2 regions of the Pokkaliibacter sp. MBI-7 genome follow, and region 1 is predicted to be linked to the other one. Evidence: predicted binding sites of a transcription regulator. Region 1 holds the regulator's gene; the other holds the start of a gene.

Region 1 (4,368 bases):
CGTCCAGCTGTCAGCCAATCACGCTGAAGACGGGTACAGATACGAGCAGTTAGCAACATGGTTGCAGGCATTGAAGGCGTTGGTTGAGCAGGGGCGCGAGCAGCTCGCTGAGTGGTAAGGTTGGTCGTATTTGCTCATAGCCTTGAGGTTATGGTCCTGGCTGTTGCGGCTTACAGAGCGTTGGTTTTCCTAAGATTCAGTCTCACCGTTTAATAGACTCAATGAATGGGTGAGCTTCATGTTGGAGTTTTGGATAAGTGAGTGAGAAGTTAGCCAGCTTGCTGGAAAATACAAAAGTATTGGAAATTGTTGAGCTGGAAAATGGGGAAATGTTGCTGCAGCTTCATGATGAAGATGAGGTTTTACCTCTAATCAAACTTCAGGTAGTGAGTGAGATGCGTGATTTTCTGGGTGAGCAATACCTGGAAATGGCCAGAGGAATGTTGTCATCAGGCGTACAAGCGTTGACTGAGAAGTTAGCGGAAAGGCAGTCTGCAGAAGTTGATTCGGAAGCGCCTCGCATATTGCATTAAGGTCGGAGCGGCTAAGCGCTTTGTGACGGGCTTGGTGGCTTGTTTGCTGAAGAGCTGTGCAGAATTAGATAGTGCCTCTATGCTGGCTAAGCCCACTGCCAAACATATGAGGCTTTTTAACTAGTTAAAGACGTCACTTATTTATTCTCATAAATCATCAAGCTAACGTCTAAGTTACTGATGAGTCTTACGTGGCATGCTTTTCATTAGGTTATGTGACATGCATCGCTCAGAACGAATCCATCTGTCCGAGTCACCGTCTTCAGTTGTCATTAAATGCCATTCACACGTTTATACAGGTGTTTAGCTGATTTAACGGGTGCGAATCAAAATGCAATGGCTGTCACCATCAAGAGCTGCTTGCTCCAAACCTTCATATTCCGCTGATGAAATTTCCTTTTCCGGCCAGTTGACAACAAGGTGGCAGTTTCCTTGGCGCAATGCTCGACGACTAAGATTGTAGACGTCATGGCCGCGACATGGTTTCAGCAGAATGCATTTGTTGAGGTCGATACCGACTGTGAGCAGCCAGTCCTTTTCCAGATTATTCGGGGGAGCTACCCAGGTAAACCAGCGGTCATCCACATTAAGCTGTGCCAGCATCGGCAGCAACCATAGTTCTTTGCCATCTCTCTGCTGATTTACCACGACTTCAGTTATACCTGCTTGGTTATGATTACCAGAGTATTCTGTGGTAGGTGGTAACGTCCGGATGTTGGCAATATGGTCTAGCTGCAATATTGAAGTGGCACGAGTATGGGATGACAGCATGGTTTAATTTCCTCTGCGAATGACGCCTACACCTAAACCTTCGATCACCAGTTCTTCAGTGGTGAGGTCTAACTCTATGGGAGAAAAGTCTGGGTTTTCAGCAATGAGTTGTACTGAGTGTCCATTGCGCTCAAAACGCTTTACGGTCACATCATCACCAATTCGAGCTACAACGATCTGCCCATTGCGGACATCCTGAGTGCGATGTACTGCGAGTAGATCACCATCAAGAATTCCAGCATCGCGCATGCTCATACCTTGAACGCGTAACAAGTAATCTGCTTTGGGGGAAAAGAAATCAGGTGGGACCTGGCAACGGTCAGATATATGTTCCTGAGCAAGAATAGGGCTGCCCGCTGCGACGCGACCGACTATAGGTAAGCCAGTCTCTTCCTCGGTTGAGGATTCATCATTGGCAGAGCCTGAATCGCTTGGAATGCGAATGCCGCGTGAGGCGCCAGCGATAATTTCGATTGCGCCTTTTCGAGCCAGGGCTTTCAGGTGCTCTTCTGCCGCGTTAGGAGAACGGAAGCCAAGCTCTCGTGCCAGGTCGGCGCGCGTTGGAGGAAAGCCAGTGCTTTCAATATACCGGCGAATGCACTCAAGAACTTCTGATTGGCGATGCGTTAGCTTAATCATTGTGATTTTATCTGTCTGTTTATACAGTATCTGTGATTATATACAGTCATCTCATGTTGTAAATCCAAAAGATGAAAATCTGACCAGCTCTGTTGGCTTGTAGTAGCACTGGTGGCAACGGACATACAAAGGGATTACCTATACAATGCTGGCGGAATGAGCCAGTCAGAATTGCGGAAGATGTTGCATGTTAGAAGAAAGCCATAAAGAGGCTATCCAGCAAGCCTATCGAGCTTATCTAGGGGCAAAATCTCTTCGACCCAGGCTTGGTCAGAGGCAGATGATTGGAACTATTGCGCGTACTTTTGGAGAGATCGAGCAAGATTCTGAGCATAACCGCATTGGTGGTCGGCACCTTTGCGTTATAGAGGCGGGCACTGGAACAGGGAAGACAGTCGCCTACTTGCTTGCTACCCTGCCGCTGGCAAAAGTATGGAAAAAGCAGGTTGTTGTATCTACTGCAACAGTTGCTCTGCAGGAGCAGATAACGCAAAAAGATCTGCCGGACTTGAAAGCTAATGGTGGTATGCAGTTTTCCTACGCTCTGGCGAAAGGCAGGGGGCGCTATCTCTGTCCAAGTAAGCTGGAGCGTCTGACAGGAGCGACAAGCGACCCGACGTTGGCATTGTTTGAACAGGATGCTCTGAACAATAAAGATGCAGAGGGTGAGGATTGGCAAAGTCTGATGCAGGTCTGGTCATCTGGTCAATGGAACGGTGACAAAGATAATTTACCCAACCCGTTGCCAGACAGCAGTTGGAGTAAGCTCACGACTGATCATCAGCAATGCACTCGCCATCGTTGCCAGTTTTTTAGTCAGTGTCCATTTTATCGTGCCCGACAGGAGCTTGAGGACGCAGATTGTATCGTCGCAAATCATGACTTGGTGCTGGCAGATCTCTCCTTGGGAGGGGGGGTCATTTTACCTGCTCCAGCCAAGACCATTTATGTATTTGATGAAGGCCATCATTTGCCTGACAAGGCGCTTGGGCACTTTACTTTTGCGATGGCTGTGCGCTCAACCGATCGATGGTTGAAGCAGCTGAACAAAAATATGGCATCAATGGCTGCGCAGTTAAGACTGACAGGCGATATGGTCAAGGCTGTGGAGCAGATTCCTTCCGAAGTGAGAACCCTTGAGCAGGGTTTGCTATACCTTAATGAATTGATTGGCAGCACTGTTACGTGGGGTGATGATAGCGAGTACAGCTCTAATGTATACCGTTTTGCTGAGGGGCGTGTGCCGGAAGAGCTGCGTGGCTTATGTGATCAGTTACGGCAAGGTTGGGGCGCACTGCAAAGTCTCGTTGATAAACTGAGTCGCGGCATTCAGCAGGCGATGGGTGGGGAATATCCTGATATATCTGCCAAGGAAGCTGAGGCCTGGTTCCCTATCATTGGGCAGATGCTTGCGCGTATTCAGGAGGCTCGGGCGCTGTGCACGAGTTACAGCGAGCATGATGCAGAAGGCGCTGTGCCATTGGCTCGGTGGGCAGAGAAGCTCGACTATCAGGATATATTGGATACTAATTTATGCTCCAGTCCGATACTGGCGGCAGAGCGTTTACGTCAGGTGCTGTGGAATAGATGTTTTGGCGCTGTAATATGCTCAGCAACATTAACAGCATTAAACAGGTTTGATCGCATTATGATGCGCGCCGGCTTGCCAAGTGATGCAGCTTATGAGCGAGTGCAGAGCCCATTTAATCATGGTGATGCTGCTGAGCTGTGGGTTCCTCTCATGCGTAATGAACCTACGCGAGCGCAGGAGCATACCGCCGAGCTGGTCGAGTGGCTGAAGCAAAACCTCAACCTGAATGAAGGGTCGCTAGTGCTATTCAGCTCTCGCAGGCAAATGGAAGAGGTGCTGGAAAAAATCGGCAAGCCCTGGGCTGATCTGATCCTTGCCCAAGGTACTTACAGCAAGCAGGAAGTCTTGAGGTTACATCGCGAAAACCTGGATGAGGGGCGAGGTAGTATTTTATTTGGGTTAGCTTCTTTCGCAGAAGGTATTGATCTGCCGGGAAAATACCTGACTCATGTTATCATTGCCAAAATTCCGTTTGCGGTGCCTGATAGCCCTGTTGAGGCTGGCCTGGCTGAATGGATTGAAAAGCGGGGTGGCAACCCCTTCATGGAGATCAGTATGCCTGATGCCAGTATTCGACTTGTGCAGGCTGCGGGAAGGCTCTTGCGCTCGGAGCAGGATACTGGCCGTATTACATTGCTTGATCGCCGGGTTGTCTCCAAAAGATACGGAAAGGCATTGCTGGATTCACTGCCCCCATTTCGTCGTCGAATAGATTAATGAATTAGTGCCTACCAGAGAGGATTTGATGCAAGAAAACAACGTGCGTGAGGCTGAAAAGCTCGACAGTGGGGCTGTGACCCAGTCTGAAGGCGAACGTGACCGTGGCGAGCGAAA
Region 2 (4,368 bases), 1.0 Mb from region 1:
ACCCCTGTTAGTGATGATGAAGTCTACTTTCTCCGCGATGCAGAGAAATCAGTAAAGACACCGCATGCCGTCATTCCCAGCACCATGACCAACCACGGCAATTACATCATCAGCCTTGGCAACCTCACCCGTTGGCTGGCGACCCAGGCAGAAGAACTGGGCGTGGAAATATTCCCGGGCTTTGCCGCACAGGAGCTGATCATTGAAGACAACGTCGTTAAAGGCATCATCACAGGTGACATGGGCATCGCCGCTGACGGCACTGAGAAAGATGGCTACATGCCTGGCATGGAGCTACGCGCCAAATACACCGTCTTTGCCGAAGGCTGTCGAGGGCACCTGGGCAAACGTCTGATCAAGCAGTTCGCTCTGGATCGTGACGCAACGCCTCAGCACTATGGCATCGGTATCAAAGAATTATGGGATATCGACCCTGCCAGGAGCCGGCCAGGCCTGGTTGTCCACACAGCAGGTTGGCCACTGGAAGAAAATGGAGCATCAGGAGGCTCTTTCCTCTATCACCTGGAAAACAATCAGGTGGTTGTCGGTCTGATTACTGACCTCAGCTACAGCAACCCCTACCTGAGCCCCTTTGATGAGTTTCAGCGCTGCAAGCATCACCCCATCCTGAGCAAGCATCTGGAGGGGGGCAAGCGGGTAGCCTATGGTGCCCGTGCCATTACCAAAGGTGGCTTCAATAGTTTGCCGAAAATGACCTTCCCCGGTGGGCTGCTGGTAGGCTGTGATGCTGGCACGTTGAACTTCGCCAAAATCAAGGGCGTACATACTGCCATGAAATCCGGCATGGTCGCCGCTGAGACGTTATTTACAGCACTGGCACAGGGTGATGAGGGAAGTCGCGAGCTGACCGAATATACCGAGAACTTCAAGGCCAGCTGGGTTTACGATGAACTCTATCGTGCACGCAACTTCGGGCCCGCACTGCATAAATTCGGCACCTATCTGGGTGGCGCTTTCAACTTTATCGATCAGAACATTTTCAACGGAAAAATCCCGCTGACACTGAAAGATGAAACCGAAGACTACGCTCAGCTAAAGCCAGCTGCCGAATTCACTCCCATCAGCTACCCCAAGCCTGACGGCAAACTGAGTTTCGACAAACTGTCATCGGTATTTCTATCCAATACCAATCACGAAGAAGATCAGCCTTGCCACCTGCGCCTGAAAGACTCAGCCATCCCCATCAGCATCAACCTGCCGCGTTTTGCAGAACCAGCACAGCGATACTGCCCTGCAGGGGTGTATGAGGTCGTTGAGCAGGATGATGGAGAGAAGCGCCTGCAGATCAACGCTCAGAACTGCGTGCACTGCAAGACGTGTGATATCAAGGATCCTTCGCAGAACATCGACTGGGTGCCACCAGAAGGTTCAGGTGGCCCCAACTATCCGAATATGTGATGTAGTAGTCGTTAGTTCATCGCTCTATGGCTAACGGTCGCGAGCCCTGCTCAGCCAGGGTTCGCACTATCACTGACAACACTCAACCAGCAACTACTTAAGAGCATGTATCACGCGCGTCACGACACCCAGAATCTGGAATGACTGCCCATCCTCAATCGGCATCCCCACAGGCTCTGGATCATCTACCCACAGCCAGGGCCGGCCCTCTTCATACTCCAGCCGTTTGAGGCTGATGTCATCCTCAGACTGAACCAGCACCAGATCCCCTCTGTGAGCCTGCATGCGACCGTTAAGTATCAGCACATCACCGTAGTCAATGCCAGATGGCAAGCAGCGCTCAAAAGCTTCATAGACGAAATCATGGCGGTCTCTTTCCAGATAGTCAGACAAGTCGAAGCTCTGCTCCGCCTCTCCTGATTCTTCGTCCACCCCCACACTACTAAAAACAGGCAGCATCAACTGAGCTGGCTTGAGGCTCCAGATTCCCGCTGGGCGCATTGATGACTTTCTGGCACGTTTTACCATGGCCAGACCTTGAGGGATTTCCATTGATGGCAATTGAGTCTGTTGCATATCCGACCTCCAACTACTGGACAAATATACACATCTTTTCTTAAATCACAAATTTTACTGGATATAAAAACAGTAAACCCAGCCGAAGCTGGGTTTACATTTCGCTGATACATTCACTCAGCGCAGACTAGAGACTGTCAGGAAGCACTCTCATGCTCATTGCCAGGCAACAGGCTTCGATTCATCTTCATCTGCGAGCTTACTGGCAGCCTCGACGATATCGTTAGAAATCCAAACTTCAACATGATCGCTGGGGATCTTGTAGTCATGCACACGCTGCCAGTCACTGCCGGGAGCCCGTTCCCAGACCGTACCTGCGTTATATTCAAGCAAATCGGCAAGTGACTCATCCCGAGAACACAGGGCATCAATGGGGTAGACCACCATGGCCTCGACGTCATGCAGCATTTCTTCGTCCTCGTAACCCGAGTACATGCGCCAGCCGGTGTCATTCAAATGAGCGGGAACCGTCTTGTACATAAAGCGTACAGGGCATGCTTCATCACCAAAGCAAAGCCTGGATACCAGCGCCAGAAAACCTTGCTTAGTCTGGCCTTTTTCTGTTTCGTCGCCTCTCGCCGTCACGTCTTCAAACCTCTCCGGTAGCGTCGTTTGCCGGGGCTACTATACAGCCTGTCCCGTGCCTGTAAACCCCGGTACGCCCCGTGGTGACTCACACCGAGCCATGATGTGACTGACTACTTCATCAGATTTATTCGATATCCCAGCTGACCTTTGAAAGTACTGCTCAAACGCCACGCAATCCTGTCTCCCCTTCCTGAAGTATTACCTTCGGGAATGGTTTCCTCTATCTGAACTTTTTCAGCGAGTCCTTTACTGGCGAGGTTGGCCAGAATCTTCTCCAGTCCACGACGGGACAAGTCTGTATGAGCGATCATTTCCCTCATCAGCGCCTGCTCATGCTCCATCAGATAAGCAATGACCAGAGACGCGTGGAGAGTCAGAACACCTTCTTCAGTTAGCATGGTAGCGATTTCTACAAAATGCTGAATCTTCTTGTTACGTCGCACACTAACCACCTTTTCTTTCTAGTTTCGGAAGCGGCTCAGAACAGCTGCTCACTAATTGGAAAGCCATTCAGCAAACCGTTAAAACCATATTAGACACAACAAAGTAGGTACAACCACCTTCAGACCGCGCTTAGGAAGAGTTGATTGGAAGAATGACGTCAGAGTGACAGAACATTCCATATTCTGACCCAACTCCCGGGAATCTGATGGACACTCAGACAAAAAACCACTGGCATACAGCGTACTGCGACACCTTTTGATGGTTATATCCCGAATAACCTTATGGTAACCCTACCCCTAGAAATGGCCAGCCTTATGGCAATTCATCAGGTAACGGTAAAAGTCAAACAAACACTTTTTCAAACAACAGGTTATCTTGCAATACAAGAACGGATGAATATACTTGAGCAGACCATCACTGATACCAAGTCATCACTTCCTGGCATCAGATCGGAGAGTAGCTCAGCTTGGTAGAGCACTGCCTTCGGGAGGCAGGGGTCGCAGGTTCGAATCCTGTTTCTCCGACCAGACTACTGTTTATATCTGTCTACAAAATCCCTTGAAAAGCCCGCCCCATGCGGGCTTTCTTGTCTCTGCCTGTCTATCTCTGTCTCTCCCTATAATTGCTCACTGAACCGCCCCGGCTTTCGCGGAGGCTCCAACTTTTGAGAAGATGGAGCCATGAAAAAGAACAGCAAGTTTTCCCCTGAAGTCCGTGAGCGTGCGGTACGGATGATGTTTGAGCAGCGCGGTGAGCATGAGTCTCAGTGGGCTGCGATCGTATCGATCGCCAGCAAGATAGGCTGTAACCCACAGACGTTGTGTAACTGGGTGCGCCAGTATGAGCGTGATACGGGTCAGCGTGATTGACCACTCGCGAGCAGGAGCGGATCAGGTCGTTGGAGCGCGAGGTGCGGGAGCTGCGCAAAACCAACGAGATCCTGCGTCTGGCCAGCGCGTTTTTTGCCCAGGCGGAGCTCGACCGCCGCTTCAAGTCATAAGATCGTTCATCGACCAACAGCGGGCGCGGTTCGGGGTCGAGCCGCTCTGCAAGGTTCTGCAGATTGCCCCGTCCGCTTACCGGCGCCATGTTGCACGACAACGTCAGCCGGACCTGCGCAGCCGCCGAGACAAGCGCGATGAGGCGCTCAGCCACGACATTCGGCGGGTCTGGGAAGAGAACCTGCAGGTCTACGGTGCTGACAAGGTGTGGCGTGCGCTCAAGCGCCAGGGCGTTGCCGTGGCCCGCTGTACGGTGGAGCGAGTGATGAAACGGTTAGGACTGCATGGCGTACGCCGGGGCAAGGCGGTGCGAACCCCCCATGGAGATGAAAGCAGGCCC

The links. The regulator LexA, encoded in region 1, represses DNA repair genes until DNA is damaged. The targets are predictions, from matches to a motif close to TACTGTNTANNTANACAGTA.
Region 2: QCD60_RS21800 (S24 family peptidase) is a predicted target of LexA. The motif match lies at 2,051-2,070, and genes of this name have one in related genera.

Annotation. Positions count from the first base shown of each region.
Region 1 covers NZ_JARVTG010000002.1:1,502,941-1,507,308, reverse strand. Annotated here, with positions in the region: gene QCD60_RS26560 (DUF6586 family protein) at 1-118, shown strand, start outside; gene QCD60_RS26555 (hypothetical protein) at 258-533, shown strand; gene QCD60_RS26550 (SulA-like leucine-rich domain-containing protein) at 846-1,304, opposite strand; gene lexA (transcriptional repressor LexA) at 1,308-1,943, opposite strand; gene dinG (ATP-dependent DNA helicase DinG) at 2,131-4,251, shown strand; gene rhlB (ATP-dependent RNA helicase RhlB) at 4,280-4,368, shown strand, end outside.
Region 2 covers NZ_JARVTG010000002.1:465,639-470,006, reverse strand. Annotated here, with positions in the region: gene QCD60_RS21805 (electron transfer flavoprotein-ubiquinone oxidoreductase) at 1-1,419, shown strand, start outside; gene QCD60_RS21800 (S24 family peptidase) at 1,513-1,995, opposite strand; gene QCD60_RS21795 (DUF2185 domain-containing protein) at 2,152-2,580, opposite strand; gene QCD60_RS21790 (hypothetical protein) at 2,694-3,026, opposite strand; tRNA gene QCD60_RS21785 (tRNA-Pro) at 3,478-3,554, shown strand; partial or broken gene QCD60_RS21780 (IS3 family transposase) at 3,708-4,368, shown strand, end outside; AL1L pseudoknot at 3,982-4,098, shown strand.